DNA from 4 places in the Sporolactobacillus sp. PKPK-6 genome. Region 2 is predicted to be linked to each of the others. Evidence: riboswitches for the same ligand, from Rfam matches in the RefSeq annotation. Region 2 holds a riboswitch; each other region holds the start of a gene.
What was found. Region 2 has a riboswitch for S-adenosylmethionine ahead of AC1MBV_RS06000 (amidohydrolase). Riboswitches for the same ligand answer to the same signal wherever they lie in the genome.
Positions count from the first base shown of each region.

Region 1: linked by a shared signal. The riboswitch ahead of AC1MBV_RS16905 (MetQ/NlpA family ABC transporter substrate-binding protein) and the one ahead of AC1MBV_RS06000 (amidohydrolase) in region 2 are both predicted to bind S-adenosylmethionine.
Region 3: linked by a shared signal. The riboswitch ahead of AC1MBV_RS06840 (iron-containing alcohol dehydrogenase family protein) and the one ahead of AC1MBV_RS06000 (amidohydrolase) in region 2 are both predicted to bind S-adenosylmethionine.
Region 4: linked by a shared signal. The riboswitch ahead of metE (5-methyltetrahydropteroyltriglutamate--homocysteine S-methyltransferase) and the one ahead of AC1MBV_RS06000 (amidohydrolase) in region 2 are both predicted to bind S-adenosylmethionine.

Region 1 is NZ_JBWXPA010000003.1:172,783-176,960, reverse strand. It holds gene AC1MBV_RS16915 (Ppx/GppA phosphatase family protein) at 1-19, shown strand, start outside; gene galE (UDP-glucose 4-epimerase GalE) at 87-1,094, shown strand; SAM riboswitch class I at 1,198-1,303, shown strand; gene AC1MBV_RS16905 (MetQ/NlpA family ABC transporter substrate-binding protein) at 1,450-2,268, shown strand; gene AC1MBV_RS16900 (methionine ABC transporter ATP-binding protein) at 2,281-3,294, shown strand; gene AC1MBV_RS16895 (methionine ABC transporter permease) at 3,294-3,956, shown strand; gene AC1MBV_RS16890 (helix-turn-helix transcriptional regulator) at 4,079-4,178, shown strand, end outside.
Region 2 is NZ_JBWXPA010000001.1:1,255,852-1,260,029, forward strand. It holds gene AC1MBV_RS05995 (PIG-L deacetylase family protein) at 1-439, opposite strand, end outside; gene AC1MBV_RS06000 (amidohydrolase) at 472-1,617, opposite strand; SAM riboswitch class I at 1,766-1,870, opposite strand; gene AC1MBV_RS06005 (hypothetical protein) at 2,008-2,343, opposite strand; gene AC1MBV_RS06010 (VanZ family protein) at 2,340-2,795, opposite strand; gene AC1MBV_RS06015 (GH32 C-terminal domain-containing protein) at 3,309-4,178, opposite strand, start outside.
Region 3 is NZ_JBWXPA010000001.1:1,428,478-1,432,655, forward strand. It holds gene AC1MBV_RS06835 (aminotransferase class I/II-fold pyridoxal phosphate-dependent enzyme) at 1-948, opposite strand, end outside; gene AC1MBV_RS06840 (iron-containing alcohol dehydrogenase family protein) at 941-2,062, opposite strand; SAM riboswitch class I at 2,183-2,292, opposite strand; gene AC1MBV_RS06845 (hypothetical protein) at 2,423-2,680, shown strand; gene AC1MBV_RS06850 (dihydroorotate dehydrogenase) at 2,955-3,872, opposite strand; gene fabZ (3-hydroxyacyl-ACP dehydratase FabZ) at 4,096-4,178, opposite strand, start outside.
Region 4 is NZ_JBWXPA010000002.1:548,173-552,350, forward strand. It holds gene AC1MBV_RS13535 (putative bifunctional diguanylate cyclase/phosphodiesterase) at 1-1,739, opposite strand, end outside; SAM riboswitch class I at 1,960-2,072, shown strand; gene metE (5-methyltetrahydropteroyltriglutamate--homocysteine S-methyltransferase) at 2,168-4,178, shown strand, end outside.

The sequences.
Region 1 (4,178 bases), on a different contig from region 2:
CAAAAATGCGGATGAATAGGGCTTGTCAAGCTTTTCAATAAGGTGGAAAATGGTAGACAAAAGAAGACAATGAGAAGGGGTTTTTTATGGCTATTTTAGTATTGGGCGGCGCCGGATACATTGGTTCGCACGCGGTTTATCAACTCATCGATGCCGGCGAGGATGTGGTTGTTGTCGACAACTTGCAGACCGGTCATAAGGATGCACTTCATCCGAACGCAAAATTTTATCAAGGAGATATTCGCGACAAGACGTTCTTGGATTCTGTATTTAAGAAAGAAAATATTAAAGGCGTCATTCATTTTGCCGCCAATTCTTTAGTCGGCGAATCGGTTGAGAAGCCGCTGAAGTATTTCAATAATAATGTCTACGGGATGCAAATTCTTTTGGAAGTTATGAACGATAATAACGTGAAACACATCGTATTTTCTTCAACTGCGGCAACATACGGCGAACCGGAAGTTGTTCCGATTACCGAAGACATGCCGACGCAGCCGACCAATCCATACGGCGAAACCAAGCTTACAATGGAAAAGATGATGAAATGGTGTGATCGTGCGTATGGCATGCGATTTGTTGCCCTTCGTTACTTCAATGTTGCCGGCGCAAGTAAAGGCGGATCAATTGGGGAGGATCACCATCCGGAAACACACTTAATTCCGATTGTTCTCCAGGTTGCTGCCGGTGAGCGTGACCATATCTCCATTTTCGGCGATGATTATGCAACCAAAGATGGGACCTGCGTCCGTGATTATGTGCACATTGAGGATCTGATCGCCGCACATCGCCTGGCACTTCGCTATCTGTTTGACGGCGGCAAGAGTGATGTATTCAACCTTGGCTCAAGTGAAGGATTTTCGGTTAAGGAAATTATTGAGGCGGCAAGAAAAGTTACCGGAGAGGCTATTCCTGCTGAACTGGCTCCAAGACGTGCGGGAGATCCGAGCACGCTGATCGCTTCCCCTGAAAAGGCAAAGCGTGTGCTTGGTTGGAACCCGAAACACACGAACATTCCTGAAATACTTGCCGATGCCTGGGCTTGGCACAGCAGCCACCCAAAAGGTTACGCGACAACCGTTGAATCGGCTAAGTAATTAAGAATAGCAGCTTGTTTGTGGAACTATATGGAACTTAACGACAAAGTTTTGACACATTCGCGATTTCGCGGTACAATCGTATCACTAACCAATTGAATACTTCTTATCCAGAGCGGCGGAGGGACTGGCCCGATGAAACCCGGCAACCAAATGAAAATTTAGGTGCCAATTCCTGCAGAATCCATTTGGATTTTGAGAGATAAGAGAAGATATGAACGGATCAGGCTTCTCTCTTCTCGAGGGAAGCCTTTATTAGTTCCGAGCTCTTCATAAATTAGGAAAACTGGATGATTGGAAAAGCCTTCGGTTAGAAATCAGAGTATTCTTATATACAAACAGGAGGAAGCAAACATTGAAAAAGATTACTGCAGTTATCTCAGCGTTTTTAGCATTTTCTTTAATTTTTGTTTTGGCCGCTTGCGGCAATAGTTCTTCAAAGGAATTGAGTGAAAAGGAAATTACGGTCGGTGTGACCGGCGGTCCTCACCAACAAGTAATGGAACAAGTCGTTAAGTTGGCGAAAAAAGACGGATTGACAATTAAATTGAAAGTATTCAACGATTACAATCAGCCGAATATTGCACTGAACGATAAAGATCTGGATGCGAACAGCTACCAGACGCTCCCATTCCTCAAGGATCAGATTAAAAATAAAAACTATAAAATTACTGATGTGTTCAAAACCGTGGCCTTTCCAATGGGGATCTACTCGAAAAAAATTAAAAGTCTTAAAGATTTGAAAGACGGCGACAAGATTGCAGTACCGAATGACCCGGCTAACGAGCTCCGCGCTTTGCAATTATTTGAGAAGGCCGGCGTTATTAAACTGAAGAAGGGTGCTGGGATTACATCAACGAAACGCGACGTGGTCAGCAATCCCAAACATCTGAAGATTATCGAATTGGATGCCGCACAGCTTCCGGCACAACTTGGTGAAGTTACTGCATCCGCAATTAATACCAACTTTGCGATGGGCGCAGGTCTTACAGTGTTGAAGGATTCTATTTTCCATGAACCGCTTGAAAACAACCCGTACCCTAACTATTTTGTTGTCCGTACCGATAATAAGAATGATAAAGTAGTCAAGCAGCTGAAGAAATACTATCAATCGAAGGAAGTCAAAGCATACATTAAGAAACAGTTTGGCGGTTCCGTAGTTCCTGCTTGGTAAGGAGGAAGCATCTTGATTAAATTACAGCATGTGTCAAAAACGTTTCGTGTTGGAAAGAACAAGATTGAGGCCTTGAAGGACGTTTCCCTTGAGGTAAACAAAGGTGAAATTTTTGGTGTTATCGGTTTCAGCGGTGCCGGAAAGAGTACACTGATCCGTTGTGTAAACCTGCTTGAGCGGCCAACAAACGGGCAGGTGTTTGTCGATGATCAGGATGTTTTGGAGCTGAATAAAAAAGGCTTGCGGCAATTAAGACGTAAAATCGGTATGATTTTTCAAGGTTACAATTTGCTTGAGACAGCGAATGTCTATGACAATGTTGCAACGCCGCTAAAATTGGAAGGCGTGCCGAAAGAAGAAATTAAGAAGCGCACCGAAAAGTACTTAGAGATTGTCGGATTGTCAGATCGGCAGAGTGCTTTTCCGAGCCAATTATCCGGAGGCCAAAAACAGCGTGTGGCCATTGCCCGCGCGCTCGCTCATGAACCGGAAGTGCTGCTCAGCGATGAGGCAACGAGTGCACTGGATCCGAATACAACCGAGGCAATTCTTGAATTATTGCTCAAGGTCAATAAGGAACTGGGCATTACTATTTTCCTGATCACTCATGAGCTGAACGTTATTCAGCGTATTTGTGATCGTGTGGCCGTTATGGAAGACGGCAGAATTGTGGAACAAGGTTCGGTTGTCGATGTGTTTACGCAACCGCAGCAGCCGATGACCAAGCAATTCATCAGCACGGAATCCAAGTTTCAGATTCCGGACTCGGTGAAGAACGATTTACTTAAATCGGGCCGATTGGTCAAACTGACCTTCTTAGGAGAATCATCGAAGGATCCGGTACTAGCGACACTTGCTAAGCAGTATGATGTCTTGCCAAGTATTATTGCCGGCGGCATTGATCAATTGAAGAATCAGTCGGTCGGCAAGCTGCTCGTCCATTTGAAAGGCGATAAGGCAAAAATTGAGACGGCGATCGGCTTTCTTCGGGATCAGGATGTTCTTGTGGAAGAGGTGAAGGACTAATGGCAGACTTTATCAATGAATGGGGCAGCGCAATTTGGGAAGGGTTCATCCAGACCACACAGATGACGCTGATTTCACTCGCTTTTTCAATTCTGATCGGGCTGCCGCTTGGCGTGCTGCTGGTTCTGACACGGAAAGGCGGACAATGGGACAATGTTGCGGTTTTCACGATCGTGAACTCATTAATTAACGTCATTCGATCGATTCCGTTCATTATCCTGCTCTTCTTCCTGCTTCCGTTTACGAAGACATTGGTTGGTACGACGATTGGTGTGAAAGGTGTTATTGTTCCGCTCGTCGTTGCATGTGCACCGTACATTGCTCGACTTTTGGAAACAGCAATGCTTGAGGTCAGCAAAGGCATCATTGAAGCGTATCAGTCCATGGGTATTTCCACCCCGAAAATTATCTGGCATGTCATTATTCGTGAAGCACGTTCATCGATCATTCTCGGTCTAACGATTGCGGTGATCGGATTGATCGGCGAAACAGCGATGGCCGGATTTGTCGGTGCCGGAGGACTTGGTGACTTGGCGTACCAGTTCGGCTATGTGCGATTCCAACCGGATGTAATGTACGCGGTTATTATTATCTTGATTGTCATTGTTCAGATTATCCAATCACTGGGTAATGTCATTGCGAGAAAATTGAAGAAAAATTAATAAAGCGGTCGGCACAAACGATTCTTGTTCATCACGTTTGACTGCCGCTTTTTCTTTATCTATAATGTTAAATATAATTAACATTATGTATAGATGATTAAACATTGGATGTGCTGAACGCCATGCATTTAGTAAATCGAGTCAAGGAATTGAGAGCGCGATATAACTGGACACAATCGGAACTGGGCGAGAGAGTCGGTGTGACGAGGCAAACGATTGCCT
Region 2 (4,178 bases):
GCTCGGGATAATAGCAAAAGCCGTCCGCCAAATAACCGGCCTCTGAAGCAACACGCCCAATCGTAATGTGATCGGAATGAACATCATATTTTTTAAAGGGATCAAACGTAATCAAAATATCCGGTCGCTCCAATCTGATTTTCCGAAACACCTTCTCTTTGAGTTGTGCTTCTCTAGCAAACAGAGTTCCGTCAGAAAAATTAAGCCAGTTCACCGTAATCCCGAGTACATGGGCAGCAAGTGCCATTTCAGTCCGTCGAATAGTTGTCACTTGTTCAGGTGTCTGCGCCCGATCATGTGTCCCCTTATCACCATTTGTCGCGATCACAACAAGAACCCTATTTTTTTGTCGTACCAACCTGGCTAACGTGCCACCGATAAATGTTTCATCATCCGGATGCGCAATGAAAACAATCGCTTTTTTCTCTTCGACTCCCATCTCTCTTCCTCCTTGCTGGCGTAATTCTGCGCCTATCCTTCCAAATAGGATTTCACCAAGGCAACAAACAGAGGTATGGAAGTCTCAAATGCTTTAGGATCTGCCTTGAATTTACTGCTATGAACCGGATATGCTGACCCAACACCTACATTAAAAAAAGTACCCGGTATGATCTGTTGATAGCAAGAAAAATCTTCTCCACCCATACTTGCTTCTAGATGCACAACATCAAAATGTTTTTTTAAGGCAACCGTTTCAACGAATTTTGTTAATTGTTGATCATTGACCACGGCCGGAGCACCGTCCACCCATTGGAATTCACTCGTGACCTCGTTAGTGGCGGCAATGCCGCTTGCTACTTTCTGCAAACGCATTTTTATTTTTTCTCTCGCCTTTTTATCAAAGGATCGAACGGTTCCTTCAAGCAGCGACGTGTTTGGCAGCACATTCCAAGTCTTTCCGGATTCAAGATGTGTGATTGAAACCACGCTTGGGTCAAACGGATTGACATTTCGACTGACAATGGTCTGAGCGGCAACAATAAATTCACCTGTTGCCACAATCACATCATCCCCGCTTTCAGGATGAGCGGCATGCGTACCCTTCCCATGAAACGTAACAAAAAAGCGATCCACTGCGGCATTAAAATTCCCCGTTTTGACCCCAACAACACCTGTTGGCAGTTCTGGATTAACATGCAGTCCGAAAATCGCCTCGACACCATTTAATATCCCTGTATTTACAACTCGGTCCGCCCCATGATCCACCTCTTCAGCCGGCTGAAAAATAAGTAAGATGCTTCCGTTTAACTGATCTTCAATTTTCTTTAATTCAATCGCTGTCGTCAGTAAATTGGTTAGGTGAAAATCATGACCGCATGCATGCATCCGATTTGAATGTTCCGATGAATAGGCCAAACCACTCTCCTCATTAATCGGCAGTGCATCAATGTCCGCTCGCAGCGCGATCAAACTGCCTGGTTTTTTTCCGCCAATCTTCGCAAAGACCCCTGTATCCATTGGATTGGATAAAATGTCAATGTTGTGCTCTTGAAGCACTGCTTTAATCTTCTTTGTCGTCTCAAATTCACCAAGGGCAAGTTCGGGATGTCGATGAAACCACTGAAATAAAGCTAAGGTTGACTTTTCTATCCCACTTTCTAATTCATATTGAGTCATCTTATTACCCCTCATAACTGATTTTTTGAAGAAACCTTAAGTTCTTATATTGCTGCTTTTTGTAAAAACAGCACACCTAGAAAAATAAAAGCGACTGCTTTTCTTAGAGCACAAGAAAAGTAGTCGCCATTGCCGTCCGATTGTACTTTTCTTATCTCTCAGATCAAATCTGCCGGAATTAACACCATACACAGTTTTCTATGCTGGTTGTCGGGGTTCATTGGGCCGGTCCCTCCCCCACTCTAGATAAGAATTATTTAGTTGATGTTTAAAGCTTACGAGAGTTCCATTGAAGAGTCAATACTAATTCATACTATTTTTATGCGATTTGTTTTTTTGAATTAAAGTTCACCCATTTTTTTAAATCAATCGATGCCGGTGGTTCGACAATCACTCAGTTTCTACATCATCTCCGAAGATTCCTTTCAAGTGGTCTTCGAAATGTTCGTGGATGGTCTTGAATTTCTCGTCAAATTCTTCCTGTGTGATGATCCCTTTCTCCATAAGTAGGTAAAAAAGTGCCGTGTTTCGTTCATAATTCAACACTGCCTCTGATCCGAGTTCGGTCAATAGTTCCTCATCGGTCACAAAATCATCTCCCTGTTTCGTAATGTCAGCAGCAATGATATTCCTAGTTGCAGGATAAACGAAATTGCTTCTTGGCATACATGAAGATAATTCACTAACCACAATAATCAAGCAGTGACGAGAGCTCAGCTCATTCACCGCTGTTCCTGCCCACTATGTTCCTCTCTCTGAACAAATCGATAGAACATGTAACCCAAAACAGCTCCCGTTGTGTTGAGAATCACATCATCGATATCGGTCATACGGTTAGGCAGGAAAAGCTGGATCCATTCAATAGTCGCTGAAAACAGAGCACTCATAAACAAGGCATGTGCCCAATGGAACTGCGGATACCTCATTGCCAGAAAAAAGCCAAAGGGTAAAAACAGCATAATATTCCCAAGATCATCAACGATAAAATAAAATAGAGAGGCTGATTGAAAATTTTTAAAGATCACAAGCGGATTCAAATTAATAGTAAAATGCTGAACAGGTGTCCCGGCAACGTTCCCGGTATGAATAATCCCATGTGGAATTAAGGTCAGATACAACACGAACAAAATGGAGAAAGTTAGAAGTATGTTAGCGAGAGCAATTTTTAATTGTTTCATTAAATCTCTCCTATATATTACTCAGAAAATCACAACCTGCTTGTCTGTATTGTTAGTCATTCCAAGACGATTTGTCAAACTTATAGACTGAATCGTTTTTAATTAATCAGGTAGAAGATAAGAGAATCCAGGTGTAAAAACTAGATTATTTTAAAAAAATGCGTGCAAAGTAAAGACGACTGCGAAGCAAAAGGAGATTCGGTTCAACTTTTCGAGCGTTCGGTCTAATTTTTCACAGATTCGGGCTAACTTCTCAAGTGTTCGGTCTAACTTTCTATCGGTTCGGCCTAACCTCTACTTTTCGGTCTAACTCTCACTAGATTAGGCCTATTTTTTCATGGATTCGGCCTAACTTTTCAAACGTTCGGTCTAACCCTTTCACTTCGGTTCAACTTTTCTCATAATATAAGTGTTTTTTCCATTGATACGATGCTGCGCATCTTCCGATGGTGTAAAAAAACACCGGAGCATTTTTACCGCTCCGGTGTTTTTGTTTCTTATTTATTTCCGCACTCAGCGCTTCTTCAGCGGCTTTGTGCCTAGATTGACCCGATATACATAACCCGTTTTGCCTTTATAAGTGACCTTGTACATTTTTGCTGACAGGGGACTTTTGGTCTTGAGCTTTGTATTTTTCGGGATCTTGATTCCTTTTCGTTTCTTACCCGTATTGGTGCTGTATAAATACGATGGCTTGTGAACGTAACGCGTCACGGACTGTGCTTTAGTTCCGAGATTCACTTTATAGACGTAGCCTGTTTTTCCCTTGTACGTCACTTTGTACATTTTTGATGAGAGCGTACTGATTGTCTGCAGTTTCACATTTATTGCGATCTTAATTCCCTTGCGCTTTTTACTCGTATTGGTGCTGTACAAATACGATGATTTATGGACATAGCGTGTGACGGACAGGGGCTTTTCCCCAAGGTTGACTCTGTAAACATAGCCTGTTTTTCCTTTATATGTGATCTTGTACATCTTGGCTGATGGGTCGGTCTTGGTCTTGACCTTTGTATTAACTGCGATAAAACCAATTCTCGTCTTGCTGCCATTTGACGAACTGTAAAGATAGGGGCCCTTTTTCACATAATAAGTATGTTCTTTCGCATTCTCCGTATCACTCGTCTTTTGAAGCGCATCAAGACGTTTTTCCAAGGCAGATTTTGCATCGCTGTCCGCCAAAGCATTGACCTTGACTCGAGCAGCATCCACGTCTGCTTGCGATTTGGTTTGTTCCGCCTGCTCTACTGCTTTTGTTGCCGCTTCTACTGCCTTTGCCGTCTCCTCTTCCGCAGCCGCACCATCTATCTTCTCTTGTACAACTTTCAACCGAGCATTCAGCGAATCCTTCGTCGTTCCTTCCGCCAAAGCATTGACCTTGAC
Region 3 (4,178 bases), 170 kb from region 2:
GTAACCGAGCGCAGTCAATTCTTTGATTAAGTAGTCCCGACGTGATTGATAAAGTGCACGAAGCTCGGCTCGCTGACGTTCCTGAGTGCCAAGAGCGAATGCCGCGGCATCCTGCACAGCTCCGAACACGCCGCCGACGTTGTTGACCAAATAGTGATTCAAATGCTTAATCAGTGATGCGTTGCCTGCCGCGAAGGCAACTCGCCATCCTGCCATATTAAATGTTTTAGAAAATGTATAGATTTCAATGCCAGCTTCCTTTGCTCCAGGTGTCTGCAGAAAGCTGCGCGGCGCTTCTTCTTCGAAGCCGATATCGCCGTATGCGAAATCATGGACAACGGCAATGTGATTCTGTTGTGCATAATCGACGGTTTTTTCGAAAAAGGCCGCGTTTGCCGAAGCTCCGGTCGGATTGTTCGGGTAATTCAGAAACAGCAGCTTTGCCTTTTCACTCACGTCTTGTGGCACACGCGTGTAATCGGGCAAAAAATCGTTCTTCTCAAGCAGAGGCAGAGAAGCCGCATGTGCTCCTGCCATCGTGACGCCGATCTCATAGCCGCCGAATGCCGGATCAGGAACAAGTGCTGTGTCGCCCTGATTGAGCAGTGCCAGCGAGATTGCCGTCAGTGCAACAATCGATCCGTTAAATATGGCGATTTCGCTGTCCGGATCAAGATCGACTTGATAGTTTTTTTTATAAAAATCCGCGATCGCCTGCTTCAGCTTCTGTTTGCCTCCGTAGGGCGGATATCCTTGATTGGCCGTTTCTTTCGACGCTTGATGAAGGTTGCTCACGATTTCCGGAAAGGTCGGCTGATCGGGATTCCCGCGGCCGAGATTGATGACATCGAGGCCTTTTTCCTTCAGCGCCTTGATCTTTTTGGCTTGCTGGGCGAAAAATTTCGGTTTAAGTGCCTGCAATCGCTCGGATGCTGCAAATTCAGTCATGAGTCGTTCCCACCTTTTCTGCGTGCTGCGCGCGTGCCTCAAGTTTTTCAATCGCCGTCCGGACGCGCTCTGCTGTCACGTCAAAGGGCAGTTCGTGAATGCGCGAGTCCGAATCGGTCATGTGACGGGCAAGGCTGCTCAGCTGCTGCTCGTTGCCGAGTGAAAGTCCGACCTGAGCTAGCTTCGTCGGCAGGCCGAGATCCTGATACAGATCAAGGACTTGTTTTTGTTCCGCCATCTTGCTTTCGAGTTCGAGCTGAAGCAGGATTCCATAGGCAACCAAGGTGCCATGTGGTGCGACTGCTTCGAGTCCGAGAAAGGTCGAGGCGTTAAAAAACGCATGTGCGCCGACGCTTCGGCCATGTGCTTCGGCTAATCCGCCGACGAGTCCGGCAGCGATGAAAATGGTGTCGATGACTCTTTGAAGTGCAAGGCTTGCTGTTTTTTCTTTCACAGCGTCAAGCGCCTGCCTTCCGTTTTCAAAAACAGTATCGCGACAGGTTTTGGCGTAATTAAAGCTCAGTTGGAGCGGCAGGCTCCGTTCTTCCTGCGGAATTTTGCTCAGACGGACGCGTGCTTCATACCATTTGGCGAGCGTGTCACCAAGGCCGGACCGAAACGCCTCGATTGGTGCCTCGGCGATAATTTTTGGTTCGACAAGCACAACGTCGTTTGATTTCCGATGCCTCAGCGTTCCAAGCCGACTGCCGTCTTCTTTATAGACGATGCTGATCGGTGTAAAACTGGCACAGTTCGAGGCAAGTGTCGGCAGCAGCACGCATGGAATGGACTGCTGCGCGGATACCGCTTTGACGGTATCGAGAATTTTCCCACCGCCGACACCAATGATGACATCGCTCGAATGCTGAATGCTTAATTGCTTAATGCGTTCCATTTCGCTTTCCGAGCATTCGCCTTGATGCACAGCTTCAGCAACGTTGGTAAGCTGGTCCAGCGGGAGATAAGGCTTAGCTGCCTCCCATGATCGATGTCCGTGAACCAGTAAGACGTTATGCCACCGCCTGTCATTCAGAATTTCGGGCAGCTGTTCAAACGCGCCGGGTTCATTGCAATAATACTCAGGCCCGAATCTTTGAACCACATGTTCACTCATCTTGTTCCTCCCTCTTTTCCATTATTCCAATTTCTTAAAGGGAGATTTTTTGCTCATGTGTAAATTAAAAAAGCTACTTTCCGCGATAAGAAAGTAACTTTTACTGAGCGTAAACGTTGACTCTTATCTTCCAGTACCGCCCAAGCGGTCTGCTAGATTTAACACCATACACCTAAGTGCTGGTTGTCGGACTTCATCGGGCTAGTTCCCTCCGTCGCTCTCGATAAGAAATGGAATTGTGATGTTAGTATATGGCCTAATCCCCAGTTTGTCAATATGATTTATTTAAATTAAGCAGCATTCCCGATTTTTTCATAATTGAGATGCTTGAGTTTGTGCATTGGGAGTGGGGGGCGTGCATTGATTGGGGTTTTTCGTGCATTGAACCATGATTATCGTGCATTGGATCACTGGTTTCGGGCATGGGGGGCGATCCTGAGCCCGGTTCGTGCGTTGGCATCGTATTTTCGTGCATTGGACTCGGGTTTTCGTGCATTGAACCATGATTATCGTGCATTGGATCACTGGTTTCGGGCATGGGGGGATCCTGGCCCAGGTTCGTGCGTTGGCGTCGTATTTTCGTGCATTGATTGGGGTTTTTCGTGCATTGAACCATGATTATCGTGCATTGGATCATGAATTTCGGGCATGGGGGGGATCCTGGCCCCGGTTCGTGCGTTGGCGTCGTATTTTCATGCATTGGACGGGTTTTCGCGCATTGATTTAGCGATTTCGTGCGTTGAATCTCATTTTCCGTGCATGGGTTCTGGTCCTTGTCCCTGGTCGTGCATGGGCATTGGGGTTTGCTATGTCATCATTCAATTTCACACAGCATTGAGCTAGTTTTTAAGCAACAAAAAAAGCGCGGCACTGACCGCGCTTTTTATCTGCATCAGCTGAGGTCTACTTGACCGATCAGGCTGGAGACGGAATGGATATCTTCGCGTATTAAATAGTCGCGAATCTGGTTGATGATTTCAATCATCGCAGCGGGATTGCGGTAGTTTGCGGTCCCGACCTGGACTGCGGCAGCACCGGCGAGCAGCATTTCAATTGCATCGCTGCCGGTCATCACACCGCCGCTGCCGATGATCGGCAGATGGCTGATTTGGTGCACTTGAAAGATGAGGCGCACAATCAGCGGCTTGATTGCTGAACCTGAAAGTGTGCCGATGACATTGCCTAGCTTCGGCTTGCGCGTGTTGATGTCGATGGACATGGCTGAATATGCGTTCGCCACGGTGAAGGCATCCGCGCCGCCCTGTTCAGCGGCGAGTGTAATTTCCTGAATACGCGAGACGGACGGCGACAATTTTGCGATCAGCGGCTTGTCGGTGACGTTTCGAATTTTGCGGATTAAGCTGTAGGTTGACTCGCTGAGCAGTCCGAACACTTGTCGATTGTCATCACTATTCGGACAAGAGAGATTAATTTCAAAACCGGCAATCTTATCCCATTGGTTTAACTTTTCGGCAGTCTGAGCGAATTCATCAACGGTTTCTCCGGAAAGATTGATGATCAGCGGCGGTTGATAGGGTTCATACACCGGCAAAACGCGTGCTTCAAAATATTCGATATCCTCGCTTTGAAAGGTCACGGAGTTCAGCATGCTGCCCTCCGCCTCGAAAATGCTTGAAGCCTGCTCTTTGCTGTGTTTGTTCATGGAAATACTTTTCGGAATAAACGCACCGATTTGGTTGGCGTCGAAATCCGGTTTACTTGTTAACTCAAATGTTCCGCAGGCGGGCATGACCGGACTGGTCAGCGTCAGCCCTGCAAAATTAACGGAGAGGTCAGGTTCTTGACTCATCTTTGACCACCCGAGTTTCTTAAGCTTGCTTCTGTCTCTTTATTCATCAACTTACTCACTCCTAATCTTGATGCTTCTTTCTTTACCTTCTGGTGTTGGTCGGCGAGCTTAGGTGTTGTCAGTATAAAGGACTGGTTGGGAAACTTCCAGAGAAATATCTTCCAATTAATCCGTGAAAATAGAACAGACGTCCGATCGAATCGTGACGTCTGAATGTTCAACGTTATTCTGCTGCTTTCAGGGCAAACATCATTTCTGCTTCGCAGGCGACTTCGCCGTCAACGGTGGCGACACCTTTGGCTTTGG
Region 4 (4,178 bases), on a different contig from region 2:
CCCTCAACAATAACATCGATCCATAGATGTTCAGCCATCGAAACAATTGCGGTTACAATCGCTTGATCTTGATTACTTTGTGCAATATCCATCACAAAAGAACGATCAATCTTTAACTGATTGATCGGCAGGCTCTTCAAATAGCTGAGCGAACTGTATCCAGTACCGAAGTCGTCAAGACTGACGCCTACTCCCAGTGCCCGAATTTCTTTTAATAGCCTGATGGATCGTTCCAAATCCTCTGCCATCGTTGATTCAGTAATCTCCAGCTCAAGATATTCAGGTTGAAGACCGCTTGCTTCTAACGCGAAGCATACCCGTTTGACTAACGAATCATCATGAAATTGATTAAACGAGAGATTCACAGAAATGGGTACTTTGGGAGTACCGCGATCCTGCCACTTCTTCATTTGCCGGCAGGCCTCGTCAAGCACCCACCAGCCAATGTCACGAATTATTCCTGTTTCTTCAGCAACCGAAATAAAAGCGCTTGGGGGAACGATGCCGCGTTCCGGATGTTCCCACCGAACCAAAGCCTCTACACCAATCAGTGCGCCGGTACATGCGTCAACCTGAGGTTGGTAATATAACACAAATTGATGATTATATAATGCGGATTGCAATTCATTTTCCGTATTCAGCTTCATAAGCAGCTTCTGGTGAAGTTCATTATTATAAAAGAAAAAACTTTCTCTGCTGCTTTTCTTTGCCTCTCTTAGTGCTGCTTCCGCACTCGCCAATATTTGAATGCTCGAACGTCCATCATACGGAAATTGTGAGATGCCGATACTGAATGTTGCATAGATCTCTTTTCCGTCGATATGGTAGGGCTGTTCGGTTGTCCGCAATAATGTTTCGATGAGATGTGTCAAGCCGCGCTTATTCAAGCAGTCTCTGCAGATAATCATGAATTCATCACTGCTGATCCGATACAATTCTGCATTGAAGTCTTTAAGAGCTCCCTTCATTCTCCCGGATAAAGCGATCAACAGTTCATTTCCTATTTGTCGACCGAAAATTTCATTAATTATTTTTAATCGGTCGACGTTTATTTTCAGTAATGAAAACGACCGATTGCTGTTTTTATATCCTTTGACCAAATCGACAACCGATTCTTCAGCAACCAAATTATTGGGAAGCCCGGTCAGTGCATCATGATAGGCTCTGAAGCGAATAACCTCTTCTTTTTCAAGTTCACGTTCATGCTTCAGCTGCTGATAACGTTCCAGAATCAATTGCTGCTCTAGACTTAGAAATTTATCTAAAGATTCGGATAGAAATAAAGCCTGTTCAGGATGATTGACCTCATGTTCGACCGCTTCAATAAGCGCTCGACGGTACAAACTAAAAAGAGCAATTTGATTTGCAATGCTTAACTCATGGTCAAGAAAAAAAACTGCATTTTGCTCGCAATGTACTAAAACGCTCCGATCAAGAGACCCGTTGAAAAGAAGCCGAGTTTGTTCTGCATACATATTTTTCAAGTATTCTTTTGTCTTTTGAGACGGAACCGTGCTCTGTATTTTATATAAATCGAGTACATGTTGGCTCATTTGATTGACAATGTTAACGTAATAATTCATAAGATATGGACGCATCCATTTCAACAGTTGCAGATCCAGTTTATGAATTTGTGCCAGTCGAATCCGTTTTAGAACAGAATGATCTGTGATCGATTGATCAGTGATCTGCTTCTCCACTTCCTTCAGCCATCTGTCTCGATTAAATTGCTCACTCATTTCGTATCCACCCTCATTGTGTCTTCGCTGCTGTTCGTTCATGTTTGAGAGACATACTCACTCTCTTTATCGTCAGATGAAGTGAAAATGTGAATATGTTTTGCGTGCAGATCTTGCTGTTTTTAAACTATTTTTAAATGATTCAATCCACTTGCGTTGTCGAAGTAAAGCATTGACGAATCCCAAATTCCATGTTAGTATTCAAATTAACTTAATTAAACTCTTATTAAGAGCGGCGGAGGGACTGGCCCTGTGAAGCCCGGCAACCTTTCATTTTATGAAAAGGTGCTAATTCCAGCAAGATTGGTATTTTAGAATCTTGGAAGATAAGAGGGTGCGGATGATAATTCAGGCCTCTCTAAAATAGAGAGGCCTTTTGTTTTTCCCCCTCGAAAAATTTGTTATGCAGATTACAGGAGGATGAAGACATGGGTAAAGTATTAAGTGCGAATCTCGGATACCCGAGAATCGGCGAAAAAAGAGAATGGAAAAAGGCACTTGAGCAATTTTGGGCCGGTAAAATTTCGAAAGAAACGTTTCTAGATACGGTTAAAACACTGCGCTTAAGCTATTTGAAAAAACAAAAAGACATTGGAGTTGATCTGATTCCCGTTGGAGATTTCAGCCTTTATGATCATGTCCTTGATACGGCTGTTCTTTTCGGTTTAATTCCCGACCGCTTTAAATCAAATGAAAAAGAACTATCGCTTGAAACATACTTCTCAATTGCTCGTGGAAACAAAAATTCAGAAGCATCGGAAATGACCAAATGGTTTAATACAAATTATCACTACATTGTTCCGGAAATCAGCAATGAAACCAAACCTTATCTGACGGAAAACCGCCTTCTTAATTTGTTTAATGAAGCAAAGAATGAGCTCGGTATCGTCGCCAAGCCCGTTATTGTCGGACCGGTGACGCTGTTAAAGCTGTCAAAGGGTTATGATCCAGATCATTTTAATACACTGCTTGACGCACTGCTTCCATTGTACGTACAGGTGTTTCAAGAACTGAAAGAAGCCGGGGCTGAATGGGTGCAGATCGATGAACCTATTCTTGTCAAGGAACAGAGCAAAGAAGATCTTGCTGCGTTCGCGAAAGCCTACCATTTTATTAAAAATGGTGTGCCTGAACTGAAGCTTCTTCTGCAAACCTACTTTGAGGCGATTGATGATTACGAAGCTGTCGTTCAATTGCCCGTTGACGGTATCGGTCTTGATTTTGTTTACGGCAAAGAAGAAAATTTGGCATCGATCAAAGCCTATGGATTCCCTGAAGGCAAGGTACTGGCTGCAGGCGTTGTAGACGGTCGAAATATTTGGAAGACAGATTTAAAGGCGACACTTACTGAACTGCAGACACTGCTCTCATCAGTTAAGTATCACGAGAATCTGTGGGTCACACCGTCATCAAGCCTGCTCCATGTACCGGTCACGATCTCAAATGAAACCAATCTTGATCCTGTGCTTCTGAACGGTCTTTCCTTCGCCGATGAAAAGTTGACCGAGGTCGTTTACCTTACGAAAGGGCTTAATGAAAGCGAAGCCGCCATCTATGGTGCCCTTCAGAAAAACAGTGCAGATCTGCAGACACTACAGCAATCCGAACACCGCAACAATAAAGAAGTTCAAAAAGAAATTGATCAATTAGACGAGGAACTGCCGTCGCGCCCCGGCTCTTATAAACTTCGTCAGCAGGTGCAAGCCGATGCCTTCAATCTGCCACCACTGCCGACAACAACAATCGGGAGCTTCCCTCAGACGAAAGAAGTTCGTCAGGCCCGACGTAATTGGAGACGCGGCGAATGGTCCGAAGAACGCTATGAGCAATTTATTAAAGATGAAACGGCGAAATGGATCGAAATTCAGGAAGATCTCGGAATTGATGTCCTCGTCCATGGTGAATTCGAACGAAACGACATGGTTGAGTACTTTGGCGAAAAGCTGAACGGATTTGCCTTTACACGTTTCGGATGGGTTCAGTCCTATGGCTCGCGTTGTGTTAAGCCACCGCTGATCTTCGGAGATGTATCATGGCAAGATCCAATGACGGTGAAGGAAAGCGCCTATGCTCAGTCACTGACAAATAAGCCGGTAAAAGGTATGCTTACCGGACCGGTCACGATCTACAACTGGTCATTCGTCCGTGACGACATCAGTCAAGGTGACGTGTTCAACCAAATTGCGCTCGCTTTAAAGAAAGAAGTGCACGCACTTGAAGAAGCGGATATCCGCATGATCCAAGTTGACGAACCGGCACTTCGAGAAGGTCTTCCACTGAAGGAAGACAAGAAACCGGGCTATCTGCATGATGCCGTCTACTCATTCCGGCTGGCAACATCATTTGTTAATAATGACACACAAATTCATACGCATATGTGCTACTCTGAATTTGATGAAATCATCGACACCATCGACGCGCTGGATACCGATGTGATTT